One region of the Paenibacillus lacisediminis genome, then DNA from elsewhere that is predicted to be linked to it. Evidence: riboswitches for the same ligand, from Rfam matches in the RefSeq annotation. Region 1 holds a riboswitch; the other holds the start of a gene.
The links. Region 1 has a riboswitch for S-adenosylmethionine ahead of ACLD72_RS04760 (methionine ABC transporter ATP-binding protein). Riboswitches for the same ligand answer to the same signal wherever they lie in the genome.

Region 1 (15,704 bases):
AAGGATGTTGTTTCAACCAAAGAATTCACACAATTATTTAACGTTTCCAAAAGAACGATTCTTCGTGATATGGAAACACTGAGTTTATCAAACATTCCCATCTATTCTGTCAACGGGGTTCATGGCGGCTATGGTATTATGGATGAATACAAATTTGATAAACGTCTTTTAAGCAGCTCCGACTTGGAGAATATATTGACTGCGCTCGGCGGATTGGAACAAATTCTTATTAGCGAAGAAGTTGCAGTGACTATAAAAAAAATAGAAGCCATGGTTAGCCCATTGTCGCCGAAAGGTTCAATCCAACTGTCATTTTATGATTGGGAGGGCCGGTCTGAAATTCTTCAAACCTTGAAGAAGTGTCAAGAAGCAATTTTAGCGAGAAGGTTAATTACTTTTAATTATATCGATAAAAATGGCATGAAAACGAATAGAATGGTCGAGCCATACCAGCTTCATTTTAGCGAAACGAGTTGGTATTTGAAAGGCTTCTGTTTGCATCGCATGAGATATAGAACATTTAAATTATCTCGGATCGATCATCTTCATATGGATGAAAAAACATTTAACCCTAGAGATTTTTCATTAGAACAGGAACATGAAGCCAGTTATCAACCGGAACTAGTCGCTGTAAAAGCGTTGATTTCGCCCAGCATAAAAGATCATTTCATGGAAAGGTATGGTCGAAAGAGTATTGAAAACTATAGTTCTGAACTTTTTTTGGCAACCATTCATGTTCCTCAAAACAGTATTGGATTTCAATTTTTAGCAAGCTTCGGTACAAATTTAGAAATCGTAGAGCCCAAATCATATGTTGAAGAATTTCGAAATTATTTACTTAAAATGGTGGATAAATATTCCTAAAGGTCCCTTACGGTGTTGGCGCACCTTGAGCCTTTGCAGCCGCGTAGGTTCATTGGGGAGCCGGCCCTATCGTACAACTCGGAACTTTTCCCCGGCGTCCGGATCGTTCATAACACATTCGACAAGAAAGTCGAGCGCCGACATCCGTAACAGGCAAGCAGCCACTTCCGCGACAATCTCGTCCGTCTGCTCGATCCCCTTCGCGACCCGAACGGAATACTTGATCTCGCGTGAAATGTAAAGGCGCGGATGGTTTGCAATGTCGGCATAACGCGTGACACAGCGCAAAACAAGATAGTTACCGCTAAAATATAGCGCCAGGTCGTCGCGGATTAGCCACGCCCGGTGCAGATCATAATCGAGCGGATCGCTGCAGAAATAGCCATCGACGACCAAAACGCGTTCAAGATCAATGGTTTCCGGCATATGCAAGCACCTCCAATATTTCGAGCGCAGTCATAGCGGCGATTTCCTGAATCGTTAGCTTTTGCGGCAGATTGGCGTCAAACAATACGCTGCCGGGATCGCTGACCGTCCGCAGCCCGCTCTCCGTTTCAATGACTCTCTCAACAACGAGATACGTGCCTGTGCCGGATCGATCCACGTAGGCCGCGATATTTTCGCTTAATTTGAACCCATCGTAAACAAGCACGCTCGTTTCGCCTAAACCGTCGGGGTCTTCGCAAATCTCCGTTACTTTTACGAAGTTCACTCGAATCATCCCTACAATGCCGCTAAGTCCTTCTTAAATTTGAAATAATTAACCTTAAATCAATCCAGTTTCCGCCGCGTGTCCGGACATATAGCCGCCCGTTTATCCGCCGGCCTCCGCGATACATGGCCTTCGCCTCCTAAATCTAAAAATGGGTGCGACAAAGTAGCGCAAAACTATGTTTTTTTGCGAAATAACAATGTATACTATTGATTGTACGTTAACGCGTACAACTCTTAGTTTGATTATACCGTACGCATATACGTACAGTCAAGACTTTTGAGGAGGTAATTTTATGGCATTGAAAGTAAAGGTCACTTTTGGGGAACTTCTCACTGAAAGAGGTATGTCATTAAATGAACTTTCGACGCGGTCAAACGTGCGGCGAGCTGCTCTTTCGGAATTAGTCAACGGAAAGCGGGAAAACATCAATTTTGAACATATTGTTAAAATAGCCGAAGCATTGGGGACTAACGATATAAGCAAGATCATAATGCTGGTTGATAGTGAAAAATGATCTATTTCACTAAAGTTAATAAATGAACCTATTAAGTGCAATTTCGTACATACCATCCACCGACCATCTAGTATAATTAAGAAAAAAAGGGAAGACATCTAAAATTTGTCATCAATATTTATCCTAATTATTTCTACAATACTTTTACTGCATACTCTTCAAAAGATCAGGCCAGCAGAGAAGTTCGTATGCCCAACGTGTGGTCGCGTATTACGTAAGGAAAGGCTTATAGATGCCCGAGATGTGACAGGTGATTTTACGCGCACATAGGATAGTTACCAATTTAATTTTAAAAAGCGCAGACCTTCGGAGCAAAATCCCTTGCATTGAGTCTGCGCTTTTTTGTTTCTGAAAGAGCGGATAACCGATGATGTTAAGTTTAATTTATTCCCTCTCGGATTCGCCCGACCGAATCTCCCGACAAATCAAGTCGAAAATATCAATATCAGAAACCGCAACAACTCCGATATGCGAAGCCAGCTGTCTAAAACGTCACGATTCCGACGTAATTCCGGAAACCTACGAAATCGTGGCGGTTCGTCTGCGCCAATATCGCTTTGACTTTGAGAGGGCGAAAAAAATCTAACGGTTGTGGGCGACGCTATTTGGCTAAAAACGAGTGAATACAAATTGTAACGGTTGCCAGCGAGCCTATTTCCCGTACTATCGGCAGTAATGGGGCAGTTTTGCCTAAATAAGCGCGATGACAACCGTTAAAATAGAAACCACTGCTTTTTCGCTCGAATAAGCCCGATTACAACCGTTAGCGTAGAAAATATTCCGAATAGCTTGATCATTCAAGATTAACCCGTTAATCAAGCATCGATTTTTAGGTATGGCGTAATCAACAAGCGTCCTTTCGCACAGCCCCTCAGCCCTTTTAGCGCTTATCACAAAGTCCAGCGGGTCCAGTGTGATTCGTAGATACTCACGGACTGTCCGGGCCCTTGGGAACGCGTCTCTCCCGTTTTTTCAATATCATAATAAAACGACCTCCAAAGCGTGTATTTACGCAATAGAGGCCGAGATCTTCAACCCTAAAACGCTCATTTCGGGGTTGTTAATGTACAGTTAATCGGGGTCGATAACGCTCAATTTAGCACTGCAATCCGCATCCCCAAACGTTCATTTGAGCAATGGTTTCCGTTTCGGCTTGCGCTTGGATCAACGGATGAAACCGCGAGCTACGCCCCTCCTCAATCACAAGGCTGCGGCTGCCCCTCTTCATCTTTAAAGCGGAACGATTGTCCGCAGCCGCAGGTGGCGATGGCGTTTGGGTTGTGGATGGTGAAGCCGCCGCTCATGCCGGATTCCTTGAAATCGATCTCCAGCCCGTTCAGATAACGGATGCTCTCCTTTTCGACCACCACTTTAAGCCCTTTGACGTCCATATACACGTCTTCTTCGCTCTCCTGATCGTCAAGTCCCATGCCATATGAAAAACCGCTGCAGCCGCCGGGATTGACCCCGACACGAAGGAACATGTTCGGCGTTTCCTCCTCAGCGAGCATATCTTTAATTCGCGCCAGCGCGCTATCGGTAATTGTAATCATGTTTTTCACACTCCTTTATAAGAAATTATACTCCACAACCCGAATCCGCTCAACAAATCCAATAAATCCGATAAATCCGATAAATGCGATATTTCTCATTGCCGGATCATTTTCCAAGGGGTAGGCTTATTGCCCCCTTAAAAAGTGAGGTTTATAATAGGATGGTGGTTTCATTGTCAGAATCGTTGGAAACGGAGGGAATGTCATGTCCACAGTCGTCACCCCCAACACGGAGCAAAAAATGGCGGAAATTGTCGATAAAGTACGCCGCGGGGAACGCCTCACTCTGGAGGACGGGGTCTATTTATATGAAAGCGACGATATATTGACAATTGGGCAATTAGCCAATGAGGTCAATTTGCGGAAAAATGGGAAAAAGGTTTATTTTATCGAAAATATGAGCTTGTACTTTACGAATGTGTGCGAGTCGCACTGCGCATTCTGCAGCTTCCGCAAAGATCAGGGCGAAGAAGGAGCGTACACATTGTCCGGCGAGGAAATGGTTGCTTTCGTGGAGCAGCATATTACCCCCGGCGTTCGAGAATTCCATATCGTAGGTGGGCATAATAATCATGTCCCTTTTCAATATTATGTGGATTCGCTCAAAGCGCTGAAGGAGCGTTTTCCGCATGTGACTCTCAAGGCCTATACGGCGGCGGAAATCGAATTTTTCACCCGGATTAGCGGCCTCAGCACCAAGGAAGTGCTGGTGGCGCTGCAAAAAGCCGGCTTGCAGTCGTTAACCGGCGGCGGCGCGGAAATTTTGTCCGACCAATACCGGGAAAAAATGAAGGTGGAAAAAGCGAATGTCCAGCAGTATTTGGACGTTCACCGGACCGCTCACGAGTTAGGCATGAAAACACCGACGACGATGCTGTACGGCTCGATCGAATCGTATGAGGACCGGATTCGCCACATGATTCAAATTCGCGAGCTCCAGGACGAGACCGGCGGATTTAGCGTGTTTATTCCGTTGTCCATGCAGCCGCGCAACAAAAACGCCAGCATTATGCGCCGGAATTCCGCGTATGAGGATCTCAAAACGATCGCGATCAGCCGGCTGATGCTCGATAATATCCAGCATATCAAGGCGTATTTCATCAATATCGGCGTGCAGCTGACGCAAGTCGCCCTCACGTTCGGAGCTTCCGACGTGCACGGCACGATTTTGAAGGAGCAAATCAGCCATGCGGCCGGAGCGCAAACGCCGGAAGGGCTCACGCTGAAAGAGCTGATCTGGCTCGTCAAAGGGGCCGGACGCATCCCGGTCGAGCGGGACACATTCTACAACGAAATCAAAGTTTACGAATAAAGCCCGGATCAAGCCTTGCGCCTGAAGTTCCGGCAAAAGGGGAATTCGAATGAAGAAACCGTTCGTTATTCTTGGCGGAGGGTATGGCGGAACGACCGTGATTCACGAGCTGTTCAAAAGCCGGATCCCTTCGGACATACAAGTCGTCCTCGTTGATCGAATGCCCTTTCAAAGCCTAAAAACCGAATACTACGCCCTGGCGGCAGGAACCGCTTCCGACCATGAATTGCGGGTTCCTTTTCCCGATTATCCCGAGCTTAGGATCAAATACGGGGAAGTCGCCTCGGTGGACCTGGAGCAGCGGCGCATTTTATTTCAGGACGGCGATCCGCTGGAATATGACCAGTTGGTTATCGCGCTGGGATGCTCCGACAATTTTCACGGGATTCCCGGAGCGGAGGAGTATTCCTGCACTATCCAGTCGTTCGCCGCGGTTCGCGAAACGTATTTGCGGCTGAACAACGCGAAGCCTTACAGTAAAATCAACATCGTCGGCGGAGGACTCAGCGGCGTCGAAATCGCCGCCGAGCTGCGGGAGAGCCGGCCGGACCTGAATATCGCCATCATTGACCATGGTTCGCGCGTGCTCTCCGCTTTTCCGCCGAAGCTTTCGGAATACGTGGAAAAATGGTTCCATGAGCATGAGGTTGAAACGCTGTCGCACATTGCGATCCAATCCCTCGAACCCGGAGTTATTCACCACGAACAAGGCGACATCCTTTCCGATGTCACCGTCTGGACGGCCGGCATCCGCCCCGTCGACATCGTGCAGGCGCTGAATGTGGCCAAGGATCGTCAGGGCCGCGTGCTGCTGAACGAATACCATCAAATTCCGGAGCATCCGGAAGTATTCGTGTGCGGCGACTGTGCCAGCTTGCCGTTTTCGCCCAGCGCCCAGGCGGCCGAAGGACAAGGCCATCAAATCGCCCACATCGTCTCCGCACTGTGGCTCGGCGAACAGCCCCGGCTGCACCCGATCAAGCTGAAAGGGACGCTGGGTTCTTTGGGCAGAAAAGCCGGTTTTGGCCTCATGGGCAAAACGCAGGTGAAGGGCCGCGTCCCGCGCCTGCTCAAAAGCGGCGTGTTGTGGATGTCCAAGCATCATATTGGATAAACTCGGAATGTGCCTGATGTAATTTGCGTTAGTCCGCGGACGCGGATTCCTTGATTTTGATCAGAATCCGCTCATACAGCTGGTGGGCGTTCTCCGCCTCCACCGGCTCCCCGTCGACCAGAACATATGGGAACATAAAGCAGGTGCCGCAGTTGGTCAGGCAGCCGTATTCGTAAACATCGCACTCCTGCCGCTCGCGCACTTTGCGGATTGCCTCGTCGGTCCCAAAACCGGCATTGTTTGCACAAAATTCAATAATCGGTTTCACTTTTCGGCCTCCCGCTTAAGAAGCATTTAAATTTTATCTATTCTGTATTATAATAAGTCAAGAAAGGAGTTGAACATAGATGAGCGAAAATGTACAAGATAGATTGTATGATGAAGTTTCCGAAGTGCTCGACAAACTGCGTCCTTTCCTGCAACGTGACGGCGGCGACGTTGAATTGGTCGACGTGGAGGACGGCATCGTCAAACTGAGATTGATGGGTGCCTGCGGCAGCTGCCCAAGCTCCACCATCACGCTCAAAGCGGGGATCGAACGCGCCCTGTTTGAAGAAGTGGAAGGCGTGGAAGAGGTAGTCCAAGTATTCTAAGACCATCATGATGCAATAATAAACTCGGCCCAACCGGTTTTAGCCGGCGAGGCCGAGTTTTTTTGCTTTGTTATGTCGGTTTGATCCACGGACGGATCGGGTCCAGTCCGCCGGAAATGTCCATAATGTTCCCGGTGATGAAATCGGAGTCCGGATGGCACAAAAAAGCGATGACGCGGGCAATGTCTTCACCGCTGCCGGGCCGGCCGAGCGGTGTTTCGCCGTCTTGCTTCTCCCTCGCTTCGCGGATCGAAATCTCCTTGTTCCGCCCGCGAATGTCGCCGGGACATACCATATTAACGGTGATCCCATACGGCGCTTCTTCGACGGCGAGCGTCTTCGTAAAGGAGACGAGCCCCGTCTTGGCGGCGGCATACACCGCGCGGTGCGGCCAGGCCCGGGATTCCGCCGCGTGTCCGAAGCCGAAGTGGATGATCCGTCCCCAGCTTTTTTCCCGCATGCCCTTTAGCACCTGATGATCCAGCAACATCGTCCCGACAAGGTTGCCGTTGATCATCTCCAGCACTTCAGCCTGGCTGTAATCGGCAAACAGCTTGCGTTCCCGGATGAAAGGGCCGGCATTGTTGACGAGGATATCGATCGTCCCCAAGCTTTCATTTACCTGCCGGGCCAGATCTTCGATTTGCTCTCCGTGCGATATGTCCGCCTGCACCGCGATGCAGCGCACGCCCATCCGCTCGATTTCGGAACGAAGGGAGAGCGCTTCCGATTCGCTATGTACGTAATTCAGCGCGATATTGCAGCCTTGCGCGGCCAACGTGAGCGCCGTCTTTTTTCCGAGACCTTTGGCGCTCCCGGTGATTAGGGCTACCTTACCCAGCAACGTTCCTACTCCTCCTCCCAAACTGCACATTTATCTCAAGTATAAAAGATTTGGGACGTTCCCACAAACGGCCAAACACTTTACATCGCTTTGAGCTTGTACAGACTATGGTACAACTCCGCCAATAAGTTGAAGCCGGACGAAAGATCCGGAACCAGCCCGGAACTGAACAACTTGTCGTTAACGGCCTCGTTATGAACCAAATACAGGTTTTGGTTAACTATCTTTCCGGCTGGATAAGTTATTCTGCAAACTCATTCGTTTCCCCTTTATTTTGGAACTGGGGACTTCATCCTGGACATGCTAAAGGACAGGAGCGCCCTTATTTACCGAAAAAAGCGGCGTTGTATTTTTTAACGGACAGGAAAAGCCTTATTTGCCTAAAATAAGCCCAAAATGTTCCTGTAAAGGCTAAATAAGGTCAACTGTGTCCGTTAAACTCCTAAAATGCTTGATTTCGAGAAAATAAGGTTATTTCAGTCCGTTAGCCCGCCCCACGCAAAAAAATCCCGCTGCTTTAGCAGCGGGATATCTATAATAATGGCTTAAAACACCGGCACAAGCGCGCCTTTGTACGTATCGTTGATGAACGTTCTGACCTCGTCGGATGTCAGCGCTTTGGCCAGCTTTTGGATCGCCTCGGAATCTTTGTTGTCCGGACGGGCTACCAAAAGGTTGGTGTACGGCGAGTCTTTGTCCTCAATGAACAAAGCGTCCTTCGTTGGGTTCAAATCGGCTTCCAGCGCATAGTTTGTGTTGATCAGCGCCAGATCCACTTCCGCCAACTGACGAGGCAGCATGGCCGCGTCGACTTCTTTAAACTGCAGCTTTTTCGGATTTTCCGCAATGTCCTTTTTCGTGGCGGTAATGCCGGCGCCCTCTTTCAGCTTGATCAAGCCTTGTTTTTGCAGCAGCAACAGCGCGCGTCCGCCGTTCGTCGGGTCGTTCGGAATCGCCACTTTTGCGCCGTCCGGAATTTCGTCCACGGATTTGTATTTGTTCGAGTAAGCGCCAAACGGCTCAACGTGAACGCCTACGACCGGAACGAGGTCAAAACCGTTTTGTTTGTTTTGCTCGTCAAGATAAGGCTGATGCTGGAAATAGTTTGCGTCGAGCTCTTGTTCATATAGTTGTACATTAGGCTGCACATAGTCGGTGAACTCTTTAACTTCAAGCTCAATGCCTTCCTCTTTCAATTTCGGAGCGATAAACTTTAAAATGTCGGCATGAGGCGACGTTGCGCCTACCACCAGTTTCACCGGTTCAGCCGCAGTATTCGTGTCTCCGCCTTCCGAACTGCCTTCGGCAGCCCCGGCATTCGTCGCACCGGCGTTTCCGCCTGCGGCGCTGCCCGCACCGCTATTTGCCGCATTGTTGCTGCCGCAAGCGGCAAGCACCAATACAAGCGCCAATGTAAACAAAGATAAAGTCCATTTTTTCATTGCAGTTCTTCCCCCTTAAAATGTGTTTTGAATAAGGATTGATATATATTTGAGTAGTTCCTTATTTCCGCGTAAAAAAGATAACCAGCCGGTCGCCCAGCATTTGCAGCACTTGCACCAGGATGACCATGAATACGACAGAGACGATCATCACTCCCGATTCGTAACGGTAGTAACCGTAACGGATGGCCAGGTCGCCAAGCCCGCCGCCGCCGACCATGCCCGACATCGCCGTGTAGGACACGAGCGTCACGACGGTGATCGTCATCCCGGCGATCAGGCCGGGCAGCGATTCCGGCAGCAGCACCTTGCGGATGATTTGAAACGACGAGGCGCCCATCGCCTGGGACGCTTCAATCACCCCGCGATCGACTTCGCGCAGCGCCGTTTCCACCAAGCGGGCGAAAAACGGAGCGGCCCCGATCACCAGCGGCGGAATCGTTCCTTCCACGCCAGTCGAAACGCCCATGATCGCCCGGGTCACCGGAATCAAGGCGACGATCAGAATGATAAACGGCACCGAGCGCAGGATATTGACGATAAACGAGACAATCCGGTAAATCCAAGCGAGCACCGCGGACGATGAACGGGAACAGGTGAACAGCAGCACCCCAAGCGGAAGCCCGATCAAAAACGTGAACAGGGAGGCATATCCCAGCATTTTCAGCGTATCGATCGTGGCCGTGCCCATTTCGGGCCAATCCAACCCGGCGAAATCCACATTCCACATTATCCGATCACCTCCACATCAAGATCCCGTGCTTTCAGGAGCGCCAGCGTCCGGTCAACATCGGCGTCCTCGCCCTCAAAAGAAACGGTAAGCTGCCCGTACGGCACTTCCTTGATCGTCGAGATCGTCCCCTGCAGGATGGCGAAATTCACGCCGGTCTCCCGGACGACCTGGGACAATACCGACTCATACGTCTTCGCCCCGAGGAACGTTATCTTCACCAACCGTGACCATTCCGGACGCGGCACTGAAGCACCCAGCTTGATGCCTTCCTCCCCGGCGGCGTCCCGGTGAATAAACTCGCGCGTGACCGGATGCTTCGGCTTCAGGAACACCTCGGCCACCGGTCCTTCCTCGACGATGCCGCCCTCGTGAATGACCGCCACCCGGTCGCAGATGCTTTGAATGACGTGCATCTCGTGCGTAATGAGCAGGATCGTTAAATGAAACTTCTTATTAATGTCCAGCAGCAGCCTCAAAATCGAGTCCGTCGTTTGCGGATCGAGCGCCGAGGTCGCTTCGTCGCAAAGCAGGACGTCAGGGTCGCTCGCCAGCGCCCGGGCGATGCCAACCCGCTGCTTCTGGCCCCCGGACAGCTGCGCCGGATATTTATGGCGGTGCTCTTCCAGACCGACCAATGCCAGCAAGCTGCCCACCTTTTCCGCAATGACCGCCTTCGGCGTTCCGATCAGAGTCAGTGGAAAAGCGATGTTATCATAGACGGTGGCCGACGACAGCAGATTAAAATGCTGAAAAATCATGCCGATTTTGCGCCGCTGCTGCTGCAGCTCGCGTTTGCCCAGCTTCGTCAACTCCACGCCGCCGACCCACACCTCGCCTTGCGTCGGACGTTCCAGCAAATTGATGCAGCGGATCAGCGTGCTTTTGCCGGCGCCCGAGTGGCCGATGACGCCGAAGATTTCCCCTTTTTGCACGCTCATATTGAGGCCCGACAACGCGGTGGTCGACGTTTTTTTGCCGTTGTAAATTTTGGTGATGCCTTTTAGTTCAATCAAGCTCCTAACCCCCTTTTCCATACCATTTCCGCTTATAGAGGTTGTTCAAAAAGTCGTCTTTCCATGACGAAGTAGTTCAGGGAGTAAACTCGACATCGAATCTTGAATTCAGCCGGGCCTTCCGTTGCTCACGTAGATCTGTCTACGCTCCGCTACTCAGTCCCTGGCTTCATCCAACCTTCTCGGTCCTGAAAACCCGACTTTTTGAACACGCACTTATATAAATAAAGAGCCCCTGACAGAATCAAAGGGCTCTCTTTACGTAAAGACAATGCCTTCTCATCTGCCAAAACCAATCTGCCACTGCAGCCATCGGTTTTGAAGGAATTAGCACCATGACATCCGCCAAGCTCCGCAGGTACCCGCGAAAACACCTTGGTCGAATCGGTTGCTGGGCTTCATCGGGCCTTTCCCTCCGCCTCTCTCGATAAGAAAAATATTAAATTGGAAAAAACTAATTCACGCTTTCTGAAACTATTGTTGAGTATAAAGACTTTCTCGCATTTTGTCAAAGGAAAAATAGCTCATTGGAAGTCAGTTTGTTGCGACCTTTTTCCACCGCCGGTTCGTATAATCAAAAACGGTCCAGAAGGTTTCGCAGACCATGCGGTAACCCTGCTCCAAATCCCGCAAATGCCGGTCGAGGTCCTCCAGTTCAATCTTCCCGTGAAGGGCCTGGTGCCGCTGCCACAGATCGTCCTTCATTTCCGAGTTCATGTAATGGATTTCCGTGTTCCGCCGGCGCCGCAGCACACCCAGCGCCTCACGGTACTCCTCCTTGATCGCCGTCAGCTTGCTGCCGAGCTCGGGTTGTACCTGCAAATGGGCGAATTGGCGCAGCACCGTAAAGTAGGAAAAATGCGTCTTAACCTTGGACGTGTTCAAATCGAACAACTCGTTCAACACCGTGCCAAGCTTATCCAGGGCGGAAAACACCCGAATGAATCCGTCCTTGTAAAAAAAGACGTATCGCGCATAATTCTCCCGCTCGTCCGCTCCCATATCGTCCACGAAACCGGTCCGGACTTTTTTGCGAAAAAACGCCGCAGCGAACAGGCACTGCTCCAACTCATCCAATGAGGAAATCAGCCCGTGCATCCAGACCTCCAGCTTGCGGAAATCATGGGTAGGATCTTGATGCCGCTTCATTTCCCGCTGCAGCAGCTTTACGGTTTGCACCATCGCATCCAACGTCTCGGCCAGCCGGCCTTCATTTCGTCTCGGCGGTTCGCCAAGTAAGCTTCGCAGCATTCGTTAGTCCCCGTTTCACGAAAAATAAGATTTCCAGCGCTCATCCACCAAAGACACGATATCCTCCCGCGGAAACAGTTCGTCGGGATACCCGGGCTTCATCCGGGCATCGATGACCAGCGGCAGCCCATAAGCCAGGTGGTGCTGCCGCACCTCGGCCGCGGCAAAAATATCGTCCGCCGGATTAAAGCGCGTAAACACCGTCCACAAAAAGGCGGTCTGGTCCCGCGTCGCCGCATCGGCGTCATCGACCAGTACGACCAGCGGCCAGCTCGTACCGCGTTCGCGCAGCCGGCCAAGCAGCCGTTCCGCCAGCTCGGGCTCCTCCTCGTAAGACGCGCCGGACACGACCAGGCATCCGTCATGAAACACGCGGATCCGGTCGATCTCGGCAATCTCGCCCTCGTTGTACGCCTGCGGCAGCTCGCGGACCGGGTTGCCGCCCCCAATCAAAATCGCCTTGCTGCCGTGGTTCAGCTTGCGCCCGGTATAATCCAGCGTATCATGTGAGGTATTGTTCAGAATAAACAAGTCCGTACGCGGATCAAAGCGCTCCAGCACCGTCTTCAGCAGCAGGCGGAAATCGGCCAGATCAACCGGCTTGTCCGTCAGCATCAAAATCTTCGTCAGCGACAGCTGGCCTTCCCCCAAAATCCGCAGCGCCGAGACAAGCGCTTCGCGGGAATAGCTCTCCCGGACGACCGCCGAGCTGAGCGCGTGAAATCCGCTTTCCGCATAGGTCCAGAGCGAGCGGACGCCCGGCATGACGACCGGGAAAGCCGGGGAGAGCAGCTTTTGCAGAAAATCTCCCATATAATAATCTTCTTGGCGCGGCTTGCCGACGATCGTCGCCGGATAAATCGCGTTTTTGCGGTGCCACATGTGGTTTACGTGCAGGACCGGAAATTCATGCTGTAGGGAATAATACCCGAAGTGGTCGCCGAACGGGCCTTCCAGCCGGCGCTCATGCGGCGGCACCAGCCCGGTGATGGCAAATTCGGATTCCGCCGGGATCCGGTGGCCGCCGAGCGGATTGTCGACCATCGGCAGCTTTTCGCCGAGAATAAACGAGGCGACGAGCAGTTCGGACAAATGCTCGGGCACCGGGGAAATCGCCGAAGCGATCATCGCCGGCGGGCCGCCCAGAAACACCGAAACCGGAAGCGGCTCGCCCCGTTTCTCGGCTTCATGGTAATGAAAGCCGCCGCCTTTTTGGATTTGCCAGTGCACCCCCGTCGTCTGATCGTCATACAGCTGAATCCGGTACATACCCAGGTTGTTCTCCTTGGGCTGCAGCGGGTTTTCCGTATATACGAGCGGCAAGGTGATGAAAGGACCGCCATCCTCCTGCCAGCTGGTCACCTTCGGCAACTCCTTAAGCGGCGTTTCGGTCCGGCACACCTCCAAAATCGGGGCATCGCTTTTGGTGACGGTTTTCATCCCCACTTTTAGCACTTCCCGAATTAATCCCCGCTCATTCCACAGCGCCTTCGGCGAAGGCGGCAAAAGCTTATGTATCGCGTCGACCAGCCGGTTCGCCAGCATTTCCGGACGGGTGCCAAACGCCATTTCCACGCGGCGCACCGTGCCGAACAAATTGGTCGCCACCGGGAACGGAGTTCCTTTCACGTTGGTGAACAACAGCGCCGGGCCGCCCTCCTCAATGACGCGGCGGTGGATTTCCGCCAGTTCCAGATAAGGGTCGACCGGAACATCGATAATCGCCAGCTGGTTTTCTTTTTGCAGTGCATCGATCCATTGACGCAAGTTCTTATAACTCATAGTTGATCAATCCTCCTAAACCGCTTTGCCCGCACCGGCCAAGGACCCTCCGGCTCCCCTGCTTAGCTGCCAGGTGCGGACGCTAAGATAACAAAGCACCCCAAACAACGCAGCCAACACGATAATGTGCGCCAGCGAAGTAAACAAGTAGACATGATAGTTGTTCAGCGTAAACACGATGCTCGCCCCAGTGAACACTTGAACGATGATCAGCAGCGTGGCGGCGAGTCCCAGCTTGCGTATTTCGGGAAGATCGGGATGCTTCCAGAAGGCCAAATGTCCAAGCGCGGCGATGACGAACAGCAGCAGGCCGGCGGCCACCCGGTGGGTAAACGCGATCCCTTCTCCCCCCGCCAGTCCCGGGATCAGCTGTCCGTTGCATAACGGCCACCCGCTGCAGCCTCCCGCCGAATCGGTATGGCTGACGTAGGCGCCCAGATAAACGACGATATACGTGTAACCGGTTGCGATCCAGGTCAGGTTGCGGAAGGTTTTGGACACTCCGGACTTTGGCCCGAATCCTGCCTGCCTGCGTTCCTCCTGGCGGATGCCCAGCACCAGCATGATTGAGCTGGCGAAAGCGATCAGCGAAAATCCGAAATGCAGCGCCATAACGTAGGAAGATGTCGGGTAAATGACGGCCATCGCCCCCATGAACGCCTGTACCATCACAAAAACCAAAGCCAGGAACGAAAACAGCTGGAGATCCCTGCGGTTTTTCCGGTACAGCCAAAAGGCGACGAACGCCGCCAGTGACAACAGCCCGGCAGCCCCGCTCACGGCCCGGTGGGAATATTCGATCAGGGAAGCGAGCGTGTGGGCAGGGACGAATTTGCCGTGGCAAAGCGGCCACTCATTGCCGCAGCCCAGCCCGGACTCCGTTTTGGTGACGACACTGCCCCCCAAGGTAGCCAGAAACATCACAAAGCAGGAAATATAACTGAGCCACTTCAATTGTTTCGTATTCAAACGGTTCACACCTTCTGATCCAAATTGATCTTCATTCGGTTGACATATCCTTCTCATTATAACCGATAAAGCAACCTCTTTCATAGGCAGCCTGTGTAAAAAGTTACAAAAAAGAAACCGCCGCCCCGGTTGGCCAGGACGGCGGCTTGATGTGCATGTATGCAATAGGCATGCTGGTTTGAAGGCGAACCTCACTTTAGAGTTTGTTCCTAAACTTCGACCTTTTCGACCTTATAGTGCCGTATTCCAACAACTCAAGTTTTCAGCGCCAAAGCGTATGCTTTGAACTACGTCGAACTACTTTGAACTACTTTGAACTACTTTGAACTACCTCTCACTGATCCCGTTTCTCCGGCGTATCATGCAGCGTATGGTATACGTCCAGCGCCCGCCCAAGGAACTGCTCGATCTCCTCGCGCGATTTGCGCAGCTTGTTGACAAAGCGAACGAGCTCACGACCGTCGGTATAGGCCACGAAGCTCGGGATGCCGAGAATGTTTTGCTCCTGGCTCACCTCGCCGACCTGATCCACATCCACTTCGATGAAGGTTAACCGGTCCGCGTATTTTTCCTCAACCTCCGGCATAAAAGGATCTATGAATTTGCAATCTCCGCACCAGTCCGCTTTAAAAACCGCGACCACCAGGCTGCTGGATTGAATACTGACCTGAAATTCTCCGGGAGATGTCACTTTTTTCATTTAAGCTTCCCTTCCTTTCTGTTCCTCTCTCCCCTTAAGTCAACCAAATCCGGGAGTGGAAGTCAATTTTTTGGGCATACTTGCAAGTAAATAACGATTGTCTGGCTGGGCGCTCCATTGATGGACCGGATGTGGCGAAACAGGATATGACTATGGCGAAATACGATATGACTGTGGAGAAACACGATATGGCTTTATGGTTGAACCAAGTGACCAATCTCCATGGAACCATGCTGCTGCGCCGGAACAGATTAACGCCATGACACGCTCGGCTCAGGTTTATTTTTGCTCATTCCATTGGATTT
Region 2 (15,704 bases), on a different contig from region 1:
TCGGGGACATTTCTCAATGTGTACATTTGGAAGATGAAGCAGGATCTCCCCCTAATCGGATGGTTTACGTTTTCCCAGCAACTGGCGCTTGGCCTTACGTTTTGGATTGCCGGCAAATGGGTCAAGGAGCGCGACAAAATGATTTTTCTGCGGCTTGGCATCGTCGTATCCGGCTTGTTTTATTTGCTGGTGCTCTGGGCGGGGAAACACGCGGTCGATTACATCTGGCCGTTAGGTTTGCTGTACGGTACCGGATCAGGCTTGTTCTGGCTGGCCTTCAACGTCGTATATTTCGAAGTGACCGATGTGAAGACACGGGATTTGTTTAACGGTTGGGTAGGCGTCCTGGGATCGGTTATCGGCATTTTTGGACCCTGGATCTCCGGCTGGCTGATTACGGTCAAGCACGGGGTAGCGGGGTACCGGCTTATTTTTACAATTTCCCTTGTTGTATACGGCATTGGCATATTGCTTAGCTTTTGGCTTAAAAAAAGAAAACGGGGAGGTCCTTACGATTGGCTCGCTCCGGCGCGTAAATGGCAGCACGGCAGCCCATGGCGTCAAGCCGCTCCTGCGTCGGCGGCCCATGGTTTGCGCGAAGGGGTATTCACTTTCATTACCAATTTGCTCGTCTTTATCAGCACGTCGGCCGAATGGCGAATCGGGCAGTTTTCGTTGGTTACTTCGCTGGTATCGCTCGTCAGCTATTGGGCGGTCGGCAAATGGCTGAAGCTGAAATTCCGCTATTACGGGATGCTGATTGGCGCTGTATTGATTACGCTCGTCATCGGTCCGTTGCTGTGGAAGGTGAACTATGGCGCGTTGATGTTTATGGGCATCGGCACCTCCTTGTTTTTGCCCCTGTACCTCATCCCCGTCGTTTCTTCGGTATTCGATTTGATCGGAAATAGCCCGGAAAGCGTGGAGCGGCGCGTTGAGCTCGTCGTCCTGCGGGAGCTGAGCATCACGGTGGGGCGCCTGGCCGGAACGCTGCTGTTTATCGTTATTTATTCACTATATCCGCGTATGAGCACGATTACGTGGTTGATGTTCGGTTTGGGGGCGACGCCGATCCTAAGCTGGCTGGCGTTGCGCAAACAGCTGAAAAAGGCACCAACGCCTTCGGAGCCCGACGGCCGCCGCAAAAAAACAATCAAGCCCATTAGAGCCTAATGCCGAAAAAGGAAACGAAGACATCCATTTCACGCGTAACCGTCCAGTTCCGGGAAGCTCACCAGGTATGGACGGTTTTTCTATGCAGGAGCCTAAATTTCATGTAATATAAGTATTAAATTTAGATTCCGAATCACTGGATTGATGCGGTGAAGCGGAAGCATCGCTGGAGGATGAGGGATGAAACAACTAAGCGAATTGAAGCTGAAGGTGCTGGACCTCCTGAAAGAGGACGCCCGCCGTGATGCGAATCTGCTGGCGACCCTGATCGGGGTTCCGGTGGAGGAAGTGGCTGAAGCGATCAGGGAGCTGGAAGATGACCATGTGATCGTCAAATACGCGACGGTGATCAATTCCAGCAAGCTGGACGACGAGAAGGTAACGGCTTTGATTGAAGTCCAAATCACGCCCGAACGGGGACGCGGCTTTGAGGCGATCGCGGAGCGGGTGTATCTGTTCCCTCAGGTCAAATCCGTCTATTTGATGTCCGGCGCGTACGATTTGCTGGTCGAGGTGGAGGGCCGCAATCTGAAAGAGGTGGCCAGCTTCGTGTCGGAAAAGTTGTCGACGCTGGAGTCGGTGTTGTCAACCAAAACCCATTTTATTCTCAAAAAATACAAACAAGACGGCGTCATCTTCGAAGATCCGGAAGAAGACCGCCGTTTGATGATTTCTCCGTAAAGGAAGTAATGTTATGAGCGTTAATTCACAGCAAGCAGATCAGGCAGGACGAACGATGACTTCATATTTGGCTCCCCGGGTTCAGGAGATTCAGCCCTCCGGCATCCGCCGTTTTTTTGACCTGGCCAGCGGGAGCAAAGATATCATAACTTTAGGCGTGGGCGAGCCGGATTTTATTACACCTTGGCATGTACGGGAAGCTTGTGTCTATTCGCTGGAGCGCGGGTATACGAGTTATACGTCCAACGCCGGCACGCCTGAGCTCAGAGAAGCGATTGCGGAGTATTTATATTCCAGTTATGACGTCAAATATAATCCGAAGGATGAAATTCTCGTTACGGTAGGTGCAAGCGAAGCGATCGACCTCGCTCTGCGGGCGTTGATCGAACCGGGCGACGAGATTCTCGTGCCGGTTCCTTGTTATATCTCCTATTCGCCGATCGTTACGATCGGGGGAGGTATTCCGATAGAAATCGAAACCTACGCGGGCGACAATTTCAAGTTGAAGGCCGAGCATCTGAAGGCCAAAATCACGCCGAAGTCGAAGGTGCTGATTTTGAACTATCCGAGCAATCCGACGGGCGGGATTATGACGTACGAGGATTGGCTTCCGATCGCCAAAGTGGTGGAGGAGCACGATCTGATCGTTATTTCGGATGAGATCTACTCCGAGCTGACATACGGGGCCAAACACGTCAGCTTCGCTTCGATTCCGGGCATGAAGGATCGGACTATTCTGGTCAACGGTTTTTCCAAGGCGTTTGCCATGACCGGCTGGCGGATGGGATATGCCTGCGGCCATCCGGATTTAATATACGCCATGCTCAAAATTCACCAGTACACGGTGATGTGCGCCCCCGTCATGGGGCAGGTTGCGGCGTTGGAAGCCCTCCAAAACGGACTTGAGGAAAAAGACCAGATGGTCGAATCCTACAACCAGCGGCGCCGATTGATCGTTCAAGGGCTGCGGGACATTGGTCTGAGCTGCCATGAACCGCAGGGCGCGTTTTATGCCTTCCCGAGCATTGAATCGACGGGGCTGACGTCGGACGAATTCGCGCAGCGCCTGCTGCTCGAAGCCAAGGTTGCGGCGGTTCCAGGGAATGTGTTTGGGGCCGGAGGCGAAGGTTTCCTTCGCTGCTCCTATGCGACGGGAGTCAGCCAAATCAATGAGGCGCTGCATCGTATGGGCGAGTTCGTCCATAGGCTGAAGCAAGGCTAGAAGAAAATCCCTGAAGAAATGGTGTAATTAACATTTTTTTCATTTTTTAATTGATCTATGCCATTAGGACATGATATAATTCGAATTTGGAAGAAGGTTTTAGTTTTTCAGGGAGGGATTTCTTTTGCGCAGTGGTGGATACAACCTGCCATTCGATAACATGATAATCGCCGAAGGCAATGATACGAATCAATGGATGAACGGAGAAGATCGGCCGAATTCACCACAAGCTGTAACGTTAGAAGATGAAATTCATCTGCTGCGCAGTAAAATGGAGAAGATCTTTTTACAGGAGAAGTCCTTTACTTCGGATATTGTGATCGAAATCAGCAGTTTGCTCGATTTGAAAATTAACGAGTTTATGAAAACCCATAAAAGAACGAATAATAACGGTTAGCCGCTTGCGGCTTTGAAGGGGATCCCGGGGGATCTCCTTCTTTTGCTGTTTGGTATCCTAGAATGTACGTTGAGGGAAACCAGGCTGCCCTTAGAAACTGTTGCGAAAAACATAAGGACAAAAAATGTCGTTATTTCAGCGACGTCCGTCCATTTGAGTGATATAGAGGACATTTATGCCGTTATTTTCTCGAATCGCCAGTAAATGCCCGCAATCAGGACCATTCATGGAAAAATAAGAACATAAAATGCCGCTAATGGTGATGAACATGCCTGGCCCCGGATAATAAGAACATAAAATGGCGCTATTTGAAGGCCGGCCGGCGGTCTCGGTCGTTTCAGCAGCCGGTTGTCTAGCGCCGCTTTCTAGGTTGCCCATAAATTACCGCTGCTTTCGGCAACAGGGACTTCCGCGCCTAAAGTATGGGCTTCCCGCATGACCTCCGTTCTCCGGCGGTTTTTCTTGTGGTATCATGGAAGATGGCAAGTTCCGATAGAACGGCTGACCTAAATGCGAGACCTAAATGTGAGGCCTAAATGCGAGATCTAAATGCGAGACCTAAATGCGGCTCGAAGCGAAATGGGAGGGGTACCTATGCCAATATATACACGCACCGGAGACCAAGGGCAAACCTCGGTCATCGGGGGCAGGGTGGACAAAGATGACGACCGGATTGAAGCTTACGGAACGATCGACGAACTGAACAGCTTTGTCGGGATGGCAGCGAGCCTGGCCGGACCGGAGCTGTTTTCCGATTTGCGGGAACAACTGCTTGAGATTCAGCAGGAACTGTTCGACTGCGGTTCGGATCTGGCCTATGTCAAACTGTCCGAAAGACGATATAAAGTGGCGGCACAGCTGGCAGAGCGGTTGGAAACATGGATCGACCGGTACGAAGCGGAAAATCCGCCGCTGGAAAAGTTTATACTTCCGGGAGGAACCGAGCTGGCTTCGGCTTTGCACGTTTGCCGCACCGTCTGCCGCCGCGCGGAACGCCGGGCGGTCACGTTAAGCCGCCATACGGAAGTGAATCCGCATGTGCTAACCTACTTAAACCGGTTGTCCGATTATTACTTCGCGGCGGCCCGCGCCGCCAATGTCCGGCAGCACGTTTCCGACATCGAATACGCACGCGGCAGGAAGGTGTTCGGCAACAAGCCATGACCGAATATTACGATCCGATCAACTACCATGTTACCGAACGTGAGGACGGCTGGCAGGTTAAAAGCGTGCTGCAGCGCCGGCTGGGCGTATCCCGCAAATTGCTGTCCAAAATCAAACTGACGGAACGCGGGGTGTTGCTTAACGGCGAAAGAGTTTACATCAGCGTGCCGGTCAAAGCCGGCGATACGGTTTCTATCACCCTGGAAAAAGAAATATCGGAGGATATTTTGCCGGAGCCGCTGCCTTTTGATCTCGTTTATGAAGATGAGGCGCTGCTGGTCGTGAACAAGGGGGCCGGCGTGATCGTGCACCCGACTCATGGCCATTATACTGGAACGCTGGCCAACGGCGTTGTGCATTACTGGCAGGAAAAAGGCGAAAAGTTCCGGTTCCGCCCGGTGCACCGGCTGGATCAGGAAACGAGCGGACTCCTAGCGATCGCCAAAAACGCCTACGTACACCAGCATATCTCTGAGCAGTTGATCGCCGGGCAAGTGATCAAAAAATACACTGCGCTTGTGCACGGCTGTCCGGCGGAACCGGAGGGGATGATCGACGGGCCGATCGACCGCGATCCGGACGAGCCGCACCGGCGGATCGTTACGGAGAGCGGTTATCCGGCGCAAACCTTTTACAAGGTGCTTGATGGCCGGGAGACTGGCTCTCTCGTGGAGCTTCGGCTCGGAACGGGGAGAACGCATCAAATCCGCGTCCATATGACCTCGCTCGGCCATCCGCTGATCGGCGACAAGTTTTACCGGATGCCCGGGTTAGACCGCCTTGGGCCGGAGGAGCGCGAGGCGGTGCTGCGGTGGGATGAGGCGATCGGCAGGCAAGCGCTGCACGCCTCGGAACTTGGCTTTATCCATCCGCTGACGGGCGAGCCGGTCCATTTCACGTTGCCGCTGCCTGCGGATATGCAGGCGCTGTACGATCTTTTGCGTAACGGAAGGGGAAATTTATCATGAGCAAATTATTGGTTTATCAATATCCGCCATGCGGCACATGTCGCAAAGCGATTAAATCGCTGGAGTCCAAAGGCCACGAGCTTGACTTGCGGCACATCAAGGAGAACCCGCCAAGCGAAACCGAGCTGTCCGCGTTGGTGGAGCGGAGCGGCCTGGAATTGAAGAAGTTTTTTAATACGAGCGGCGAGGTTTATAAAGAATTGGGACTTAAGGACAAGTTGTCCGGCATGTCCAGGGAAGAGCAGATAACGCTGCTGTCTTCGAACGGCATGCTGATTAAGCGGCCGATCGTCACTGACGGAAAAACGGTCACGGTCGGGTACAAGGAAGAACAATACGAGCAAGTATGGGGCAAATAGCTCCATGCTTTTGAGGAAGGCGGTTTATATTTTTCATGAGCGAACATAAAATTCTTGTGGTTGACGGAATGGCCTTGCTTTTCAGAGCCTACTTTGCTCAGTCCTACAGTGCCAGACGTCTGGCGGACGGTACCCCGACCAATGCGATTTACGGATTCCTGCAATATCTGTTTGACGCGGTAAATACGTTTAACCCAACACACGTCCTATGCTGCTGGGATATGGGCAGCAAAACGTTCCGCAATGAGCTTCACTCGGATTATAAAGCGAATCGTCCCGAGGCTCCGGAAGACCTGGTGCCGCAGTTTTCTTTGGTCAAAGACATCGTAGCGGCGCTCGACATCCCCAATATCGGACTCGAAGGATACGAAGCGGATGACTGCATCGGCACGGTTTCCAACCGGCTGAGCCAGCTCGGCCATGTTTATATTCTTACCGGGGACCAGGATATGCTGCAGTTGGTGTCGGAACGCATTCATGTCGTGATCATGAAAAAGGGCCGGTCCAATTACGCGGTGTACGACTTGGATTTCTTAAAAGAGGACAAGGGAATTCAGCCGTTCCAGGTGATCGAGATGAAGGGTCTTACCGGCGACACCAGCGACAACTATCCCGGAGTGAAGGGGATCGGTGAAAAGACGGCGTTAAAATTGCTGGCCGAATACGAATCCATCGATGGGATTTTGGACAATTTGGAGCATTTGCCGAAGAGCGTTAAAGCCAAAATCGAGTCGGATTTGGACAACCTCCACCTGTCCAGAACGCTCGCCCGCATCAATATCGAGGTTCCGGTCGAATGCTCGCTGGAAGAATGCTTGTGGACGGTGAACCCTGACTCGGCAGCGGACTTATTTGAAAAATACCGGTTTACCTCTTTGTTGAAAATGATTGGTTAGAATCGAAGAGAAACGCTTGCAAGCCATCCCGTAACGGGATGGCTTTTTGACATATCAGAAAGTATAAAATTCCGAGGGAGGAGCAGAGGAAGCAGGGCGCTAAGGGACACCAGAGCCGTTATCTGAGGAAAAACGGAGGTTTGAAAAATGTAACGGACACAGATGCACTTATTTACTTCAAATCGGCCTGGATGAACTGGTATAGAGCGAAATAGGGTTGTTGGTGTCCGTTAGGCTGGGAAATACCGGGGAAATGGGCGGATAAGGTCACTGGTGTCCGTTACTAAAGGTGAATTTTCGGTAACATAAATTTGAAATTTTATGCAATTTACTTCCAACGGACATTTCCGGTCGGACCAGACTATAAAGCGGCAGGAAGCCGTGGTTCTGCTGTCCCGTCTGACCGGAATTTGGTTAATTCGTTAAGTTAAGAATTGTTTGACTTTTGAAAAGACGAAACTTTTGCGGCATCAGTCCGTGAAATAAGCGTCGCCAACCACCTGATACAGAAACGTGCGCATTTCTTCGGCTTCTTCTTCGTCCAGGCCGTAGACGTGTTCAAGGTAGCCTTCCTCATCCAAATCATCCGTGCCTAAGATGGCGGTTTTGCCGGATTGCAAATCCGTGACCAGCTTTTTGCCGTAAAAGCGGTTCGTTGTTGTGACGGCGAGATCGAACCGACGCAGCGAGCTCCCGATAAACGTGACGAAACGGGTCGAGGTATCCTCGGTGCTGTCGGAGAGAAAGTCCAAATCTTTATGCGGGTTCGGTTGGCTCATCATTTATGCCTCCTGTGGGTGTGGTTACATGTCTTTTTGGTTAATTATACAGGAAAAGCCGGACCGTTGGAAAAAGGAATAATCTTATTGACAGCGTTATCTATTGACAGTCTTGCTAAACATGGTATGATTAGGAATAACAGTATACGTCTGGAGGAAGCACCTCTCTTGCGATGACCGCAGGAGGGGTGCTTTTTTGCGTTCTGCCATAAACAGGCGGATTCCTCTGCGTAGCTGAAGTTAAAGGAGGAGAAAGCTTATGCGGATCGTATTTTTAAACAGTTTGGAGAAGAAAAGAAATGGCGCGTTGATGACCGAAGCCCAGGTTTGGATCGGCGAAGAGGAAGGGCAATGGCGGATGGGCTGGAACGAATTGACCGCGGACGGGGAGAAGGAGCATTTATGGTACGAGGGGGCTTCCTGGTCGGAAATGCTTCACGTTTACCGGCATCGCCTGGCGGTCAAGCTGGGGGAGGGGTTTCGCCCCGTCATGGAGGGAATCTGGGATGAAAAAGAGCGGCTGAGAGGGCGGGGAATGGCGGCTCAGAAATTGATTTGCTACAGCGAGCTGAACGCAAACGAACCATTGTATAACGAGCTTTGCGTATGGCGCAGAAAGAAGGCCGCTGCCGATCGGAAAGCGCCATATCTCATCGCGAGCAATCGGCTGCTCCGCATGATCAGCACATTTTTGCCGCATACGGCCGAGGAACTGCTGCAGCTTCCGGGCGTAGGCGAGAACAAAGCCGCCGAGTTTAGCGCCGAAGTGCTGGAAATTACGGAGAAAGCGGAGCGAACCCGTGATTTTCCGCTGGATTGGGTGGAGCGGGAGATCGACGATGAGACGTTCCGGTCCTGGCTTTACAAGCAGAAGGAAGTCAAGTTTCGCGCGGAGATGGAGAAATTCAGCGTTCGGCGCTCGTTGCTTGAGTCGCTGGCTACTGGTTCAAGCCTAAGCGACATGTGCTCCCGGGCCGGCATCGAGCGGAGGGAGGCGCTGGAACTGCTTGAATCGTTGGAAAAGGAAGGGTATGATACCGATTCCCTGGTGGATGCCGAACTGCAGGAGATGCCCGAAGAGGAGCAAATCGCGGTCTGGCAGGCGTACGAGGAACTGGGCGACGCTTTTCTTAAGCCAGTGCTCCAGAAGGTTTATGGCGCCGAAACACCTGAAGGAGCCAATCTCGATTTGCTCTACGAACGGCTGCGCCTGATCCGCCTCCGTTACCGCCGCCACCACGAAAGCGCCCGCCACGCGGGGTGACTGATTAGCTAAACAAAAAGCTCCGACTCGGCTGCATAGCCGGGTCGGAGTCACTCTCCAAAAAAAGCGGTGAAGTCCTTTGCCGCTTAATTATTGTCTATAGGTTGAAAAAAATTATATAGCAGTAGTAGGGCAAGAGGGGGAAATGATTCTGAAGAAACTCAAAGCTTTCTTTAAGAAAGCTACATCGGAAGCATATGCTTGGTCGCCTTTGCGACCGGATTTCTACAAAATTTGAATTTATACAATCATAGAAATCCGGGAACAACAGCGATCGTAAGAACATTTCACCCGTCTGCCCCTAAATCCAATCCCGCTTCCGGAAAATATAAAACATGCCCAAACCAAGCACGAGCATAATGCCCAAAACGATAAAATAGCCGTATTGCGAATGGATCTCCGGCATGTTGTCGAAGTTCATTCCGTAGATGCCGGTGATCAGCGTCAGCGGAATAAAAATCGTCGTAATCGCGGTAAAGACGCGCATGATTTCGTTGGCCCGGTTGGCGATGGCGGACTGGTAGGCCTCGCGCAAGTTGCCGACCAGCTCGCGGAAGGTATCGAAGTTTTCGGATATCTTCACGGCGTTTTCATAAATGTCGCTGAAATATTTTTGCAGTTGATCATCGATCAGCCGCAGATCTTTTTTATTTAAAATATTGATGACTTCTTTTTGCGGGCCAAGCACCTTTTTGAGCCACAAAATTTCGCTTCGCAGCCCGATGATTTCATTCAGGTGCGAACGTTTCGTATGCATGAGGATATCTTCCTCGAGCTTTTCGATCTTAACTTCGATCCGGTCGCCGACAACGAAATAATTGTCCACCACAAGGTCGATGAGCAGATACAGGAAACGGTCGGGTTCGCTGACTTCCTGTTCCCATAAAATCGGCTTGACCGCCCGCAGCTCGTTGATTTTCTGCTTGGTCACGGTAATGATGTAATGGCGTCCCAAAAAGATGTTCAGCGCCCGCAGAAAAATCTCTTCGTCATCATAACGGATGCTGTTCACTACAATAAAGTAATGGTTGTCGTATGTCTCGATTTTCGGACGCTGCTCCTCCTCGGTCAAGCAGTCCTCCACAGCCAAATCGTGCAACGAAAACAGCGGCTGCAGCAGCGCCAGATCGTCCACGTCCGCATCGATCCAATAGAAGCCTTCCTCCGGTGGGGTTGTCGTCAGTTCAACGTCTTCTACAGCAGTAAATACGCCTTCTTTAACATGACGGATTTTCATATGCCTTCACTCCCTTTCCCCTGGGCATAAATCCAGGGTTTGCTCTTGGTTGGAGCATAGGAAAGAGACCGCTGCATTCGGCCACACCGAAAGAGGCGTTTAACCAAACACCGGAAAACGGAAGTGCCCATCTCGGTCCTTGAGCACCCAGCTGATCGGTTTCCTATGCAATTGAAATTTCTGGGTTGTCCTCTGCGGACTCGGGTCGCCTTCCATTCTCGGTTTCACCTCGCAACTTTCAGAATTGAAACATTCAGTGCGCTTCAAGACCGAACGGCCTCTAAGCACTTGTCTAGTATAACGCCGCGATCGGAAATGTTTCAACCCAAAAGTATATTATGCTGCGTGATGAAAGCCGTACATGAAAAAACGGTGTGATTTTTCTCCTAAGTTCTTGACGGAAGACATCATTTACATTAAAGTGATTTCAAGGAGCAACGCTTCATGAAGGAACGCTCCAAACAACCAATTAAATACAGCGAAATCTTATCAAGAGCAGGTGGAGGGACTAGCCCGATGAAACCCGGCAACCGGCGATCTTTGATCGCAGCGGTGCTAATTCTTGCAGAATCGCCCGGCAAGTGATTGTTTGGCGGATTCTGAGAGATGAGAGAGGCGCATACTGGAACGTAATGACCTTTCTCCCGAGGAGAGAGGTCTTTCTTGTTATCGCCGGCTTTCGAATCGATATGATTTCCGACTAACTTTTAAAGGAGTGAACCCCTATGCCGATTAAAGTACCGGATCATCTGCCGGCCAAAGAAGTGCTGACCCACGAAAATATTTTCGTGATGGACGAAAGCCGGGCCTATCATCAGGACATCCGCCCCTTAAGGATCGCAATCCTGAACCTGATGCCGACCAAGGAAACGACCGAAACGCAAATTTTGCGTTTGCTGGGCAATACGCCGCTGCAGGTCGAATTCGTCTTGCTCCACCCGAGCTCCCACACCTCCAAAAATACTTCGGCCGAGCATTTGGAGATGTTTTACAAGACGTTCGACGAAATCAAATACCGCCGGTTCGACGGCATGATCGTTACGGGCGCTCCGGTGGAGCAGCTGGAATTCGAAGATGTGAATTACTGGGAAGAGCTCAAGGAAATTTTTGAATGGAGCAAAACCCACGTCACTTCCACCATGCACATTTGTTGGGCTTCCCAAGCCGGTCTTTACTATCATTACGGAGTACGGAAAATCCCGCTGCCGAAAAAATGCTTTGGCGTGTTCTCCCATACGGTCAGCGATCCGCACGTCAAACTGCTGCGCGGCTTCGACGAAATGTTCCTGGTCCCACATTCACGTCATACGGATGTGGAGCGTGCCGACATCGAACGGGTGCCCGAGCTGCAAATTTTGGCCGAATCCGAAGAAGCCGGAATCTACCTGGTGGCTACCCTGGACGGCAAACAGATTTTCGTGACCGGACATTCGGAATACGATCCCGATTCGCTCAAATGGGAGTATGAACGAGACGTAGCCAAAGGAATGGAGGTCGATCTGCCGGTCAATTATTTCCCGAAAGACGATCCTTCCCGTTCGCCGGTTTCGTCCTGGCGCGCCCATGCAAACTTATTATTTTCCAATTGGCTGAACTACTATGTGTATCAAGAAACACCGTATGATATCGATCAAGCGGCAGAAATTATGTATGAGATCTGAAGTGGAGGGATAACAGGTGGGAGAGAACAAAAATCAAGAGTGGCGCATCGAAAGCGTTTTGGCGCAAATCGGTTCCGTGGAGGAGCCGGTGACCGGGGCAGTGAATTACCCGATTTATCAGGCAACGGCTTTTCGGCATCCACGGCTCGGTCAAAGCACAGGTTTCGATTATGCCCGGACAAAAAGCCCGACCCGCAAAGTGTTGGAAGACGCGGCGGCCGTTTTGGAAGCGGGAGATGCGGGGTTTGCCTGTAGCTCCGGCATGGCGGCCCTGCAAACGATATTCACCCTGTTCGCCCAGGGCGATCATCTGATCGTATCGCTCGACTTGTACGGCGGAACTTACCGTCTGTTGGAACGGATCATGTCCAAATACGGCGTAACGGCTTCGTATGTGGACACGAACGACCTGGACGCGCTGGAAAGCGTTCGTAAGCCGAACACCAAAGCGGTGTTTATCGAAACGCCGACCAACCCGCTGATGATGGTGACCGACATCGAGACTGTCGCCAAATGGGCGCGTACGCACGGCTTGCTGACGATCGTGGATAATACGCTGCTTACGCCGTATTTTCAGCGGCCACTGGAGCTTGGAGCGGACATCGTGGTGCACAGCGCGACCAAATATTTGGGCGGGCACAACGATGTGCTGGCGGGGCTGATCGTCACCAAGGGCAAAGCGCTGTCCGAGGAAGTAGGATTTCTGCACAATTCCATCGGCGCGGTGCTGAGCCCGTCCGATTCCTATCAGCTGATGCGCGGCATGAAGACGCTGGCCCTGCGTATGGAACGCCATGAAAGCAACGCGCTGGCGATCGCCAAATACCTGCAAAGCCATCCGCAGGTGGCTGAAGTGTTTTATCCGGGGCTGGAGGATCATCCGGGATACGAAATTCAGAACAAGCAATCCAGCGGAAATACAGGGATATTCTCCTTTAAAGTGACGGACGCCCGCTATGTGGAGCCGGTGCTTCGCAACCTGCGGCTGATCGCCTTTGCGGAAAGCCTCGGCGGCGTTGAATCACTGATGACCTATCCCGCCGTGCAGACCCATGCCGACATTCCCGCTGAAATCCGCGAAGCGGTGGGTGTGGACGACCGTCTGCTACGGTTCTCGGTAGGCATTGAACACGCGGACGATTTGATCGCCGACTTGGGACAGGCGCTGGAAGCGGCGCGGATCGAAGTCGAAGGGGGACAAAAACATGAGTAATCAGGAGCATAACGAAGCAGCGGCTCAAACCGGGCATTTGGAGAAAAAGTTCGACACGAAGCTGATCCATTTCGGCAGCGAGGTCGACAGCACGACGGGTGCATCCAGCGTGCCGATTTATCAGGCTTCGACGTTTCACCATCATGATATTTTTAATCCTCCGCAGCATGACTACAGCCGGTCGGGCAACCCGACGCGGCAGGCGCTTGAGGATTATATCGCACTGCTGGAGGGCGGCGTTCGAGGCTTTGCCTTCTCCAGCGGGATGGCGGCGATTTCCACGACGTTTATGCTGCTGTCCGCCGGCGATCATATCATTGTGACGGAAGATGTGTACGGTGGTACATACCGGCTGCTGTCGAACATTTTGAGCCGGATGAACATCGAAACGACCTTCGTTGACATGACCCGGCCGGATGAGGTGAAGTCGGCCTTGAAGCCCAACACCAAAGCAGTATATATGGAAACGCCGTCGAACCCTACGCTGAAAATCACTGATATCGCGGAAATTTCCGCCTGGGCCCGTGAGCATGATTTGATCAGCATTGTCGACAACACGTTTATGACCCCGTATTACCAGCGGCCGATTGAGCTGGGAACCGATATCGTGCTGCACAGCGCGACCAAGTTTCTGGGCGGCCACAGCGACGTGCTGGCCGGTTTGGCGGTGGCCCGCACCGAGGAGCTGGGACAGCGCCTCAAATTCCTGCAAAACGGCATGGGCACCGTGCTCGGAGCGTCGGATTCCTGGCTGCTGATGCGAGGGATGAAAACGCTTGGCGCCCGCATGGCCCACAGCGAAATCAGCGCCCGGAAGCTGGCCGATTGGCTGAGCAAACGCAGCGATATCGATGCTGTCTTTTATCCCGGCCTGCCGGATCACCCCGGCCGGGAGATCCAGGAGAAGCAGTCGGCCGGCTATGGCGCAGTCGTCTCGTTTGACGTCGGCTCCGGCGAGCGGGCGAAACGGCTGCTGAGCGAAGTGAAGCTGCCGATTGTCGCCGTCAGCCTCGGCGCCGTCGAGAGCATTCTATCGTATCCAGCGATGATGTCCCACGCCTCGATGCCGCAGGAAGTGCGCAGCGAGCGCGGGATTACCGACGGCCTGCTGCGGTATTCCGTCGGGCTCGAAGATATCGGCGACCTGATCGCCGACTTAGGCCGCGCCCTTCAGCGCAGCTGATTCATTTGCCGCCCCCGGTCATCCTGGCCGGGGGCGTTCCATAGAAATCCGGGCAGGGATCCCACGGAATGCAAAAGTGCATGCGGTTTTCGTCGAAATTCCTCGAAACAGGTGGTTCAAATGCAAATGTGCAGGCGATTTCCGTCATATCGGACCCAATCGCTTCCAAGGTTGATTTTCAACTGCACTTTTACATCTCATTGGGCAAATTTACCGATTTTAGCCTTTTTCAAATGCACTTTTGCATTTGATTTGCAGTTGATTTATTCTTGATCCCACAAGGCCATCCTTCTTCCCCATCATTCCTCCGACCAGGCACTCGCTCAATAACGATGCTGTTTTTCTGCCCATGATTATGTTACGATTAATCCATAATGTTTAATTTTTCACGATTTTATTTATCTTATTTTTAATTGCAGGGAGGCAGTGGCATGACTGCGATCGACGATATATTAAACAAGGCGCTTCAGGGCGGACGGCTGGATTTGGAAGACACGATCCGTCTGTTCGAATCCGATGAAGTGGAAAAAATGGGGCACACGGCCAACATTCTAATGGAGCGGAAGCACCCCGAACCGGTGACCACCTTCGTCATCGGGCGGAACGTCAACTACACGAATATTTGCGACGTGTACTGCCGTTTTTGCGCGTTTTACCGCCGTCCGGGCTCGGAGGAAGGATATGTTCTGCCGGATGAAGTGATCTTTCAAAAAATCCAGGAAACAATCGATGTCGGCGGCACGGAAATCCTGATGCAAGGCGGAACGAACCCGAATCTGCCGTTCAGCTATTATACGGACCTGCTGAAAGGGATCAAGCAGCGGTTTCCGAACATCACGATGCATTCCTTCTCCCCGGCGGAGATCATGAAAATGAAAGAAGTGTCGGACGGCCTGTCGCTCGAACAGGTGATCCGCGAGATTCATGCTGCGGGCCTCGATTCGCTGCCCGGCGGCGGCGCGGAAATTTTGGACGACCGGACCCGCCGCAAAATCAGCCGGCTGAAAGGCTCCTGGAGAGACTGGATGGACGTTATGCAGACGGCGCATAAAATCGGCATGAACACGACCGCGACGATGGTTATCGGGTTCGGCGAATCGATGGAGGAGCGGGCGCTTCACCTGCTGCGCGTGCGCGAGGCGCAGGACGAGTGCATTCAAAACGGCTACCCGTCGGAAGGCTTCCTGGCATTCATTCCATGGACGTTCCAGCCGGACAACACGAATTTGAAGGCCGAGAGACAAACGCCGGAATCGTACCTGAAAACGGTGGCGATCAGCCGGATCGTGCTCGACAATATCAAAAACCTGCAGTCTTCCTGGGTGACGATGGGTCCCGAAGTCGGGAAGCTGTCGCTGCAATACGGCTGCAACGATTTCGGCAGCACGATGATCGAAGAGAATGTTGTGTCGTCCGCAGGCGCAACCTACAAAGTCAACATCGGAACGATATTGCAAATTATCCGCGAGGCCGGAAAAATTCCTGCGCAGCGCAATACGAAATACGA

Region 2: linked by a shared signal. The riboswitch ahead of metA (homoserine O-acetyltransferase MetA) and the one ahead of ACLD72_RS04760 (methionine ABC transporter ATP-binding protein) in region 1 are both predicted to bind S-adenosylmethionine.

Annotation. Positions count from the first base shown of each region.
Region 1 covers NZ_JBKIAX020000002.1:295,763-311,466, forward strand. Annotated here, with positions in the region: gene ACLD72_RS04695 (helix-turn-helix transcriptional regulator) at 1-864, shown strand, start outside; gene ACLD72_RS04700 (hypothetical protein) at 931-1,290, opposite strand; gene ACLD72_RS04705 (hypothetical protein) at 1,274-1,576, opposite strand; gene ACLD72_RS04710 (helix-turn-helix domain-containing protein) at 1,872-2,093, shown strand; gene ACLD72_RS04715 (HesB/IscA family protein) at 3,290-3,646, opposite strand; gene mqnE (aminofutalosine synthase MqnE) at 3,852-4,958, shown strand; gene ACLD72_RS04725 (NAD(P)/FAD-dependent oxidoreductase) at 5,008-6,072, shown strand; gene ACLD72_RS04730 (YuzB family protein) at 6,101-6,340, opposite strand; gene ACLD72_RS04735 (NifU family protein) at 6,420-6,665, shown strand; gene ACLD72_RS04740 (SDR family oxidoreductase) at 6,736-7,509, opposite strand; gene ACLD72_RS04745 (hypothetical protein) at 7,590-7,712, opposite strand; gene ACLD72_RS04750 (MetQ/NlpA family ABC transporter substrate-binding protein) at 8,055-8,951, opposite strand; gene ACLD72_RS04755 (methionine ABC transporter permease) at 9,013-9,681, opposite strand; gene ACLD72_RS04760 (methionine ABC transporter ATP-binding protein) at 9,681-10,697, opposite strand; SAM riboswitch class I at 10,974-11,131, opposite strand; gene ACLD72_RS04765 (Cthe_2314 family HEPN domain-containing protein) at 11,232-11,948, opposite strand; gene ACLD72_RS04770 (UbiD family decarboxylase) at 11,964-13,730, opposite strand; gene ACLD72_RS04775 (COX15/CtaA family protein) at 13,746-14,699, opposite strand; gene ACLD72_RS04780 (thioredoxin family protein) at 15,034-15,399, opposite strand.
Region 2 covers NZ_JBKIAX020000004.1:71,063-86,766, reverse strand. Annotated here, with positions in the region: gene ACLD72_RS09205 (MFS transporter) at 1-1,173, shown strand, start outside; gene ACLD72_RS09200 (Lrp/AsnC family transcriptional regulator) at 1,354-1,854, shown strand; gene ACLD72_RS09195 (aminotransferase class I/II-fold pyridoxal phosphate-dependent enzyme) at 1,868-3,076, shown strand; gene ACLD72_RS09190 (aspartyl-phosphate phosphatase Spo0E family protein) at 3,273-3,473, shown strand; gene ACLD72_RS09185 (hypothetical protein) at 3,609-3,851, opposite strand; gene ACLD72_RS09180 (cob(I)yrinic acid a,c-diamide adenosyltransferase) at 4,068-4,637, shown strand; gene ACLD72_RS09175 (RluA family pseudouridine synthase) at 4,634-5,605, shown strand; gene ACLD72_RS09170 (arsenate reductase family protein) at 5,602-5,964, shown strand; gene ACLD72_RS09165 (5'-3' exonuclease H3TH domain-containing protein) at 6,000-6,860, shown strand; gene ACLD72_RS09160 (DUF3055 domain-containing protein) at 7,331-7,639, opposite strand; gene ACLD72_RS09155 (HRDC domain-containing protein) at 7,899-8,903, shown strand; gene corA (magnesium/cobalt transporter CorA) at 9,205-10,140, opposite strand; SAM riboswitch class I at 10,624-10,753, shown strand; gene metA (homoserine O-acetyltransferase MetA) at 10,866-11,801, shown strand; gene ACLD72_RS09140 (aminotransferase class I/II-fold pyridoxal phosphate-dependent enzyme) at 11,818-13,014, shown strand; gene ACLD72_RS09135 (trans-sulfuration enzyme family protein) at 13,007-14,197, shown strand; gene mqnC (cyclic dehypoxanthinyl futalosine synthase) at 14,629-15,704, shown strand, end outside.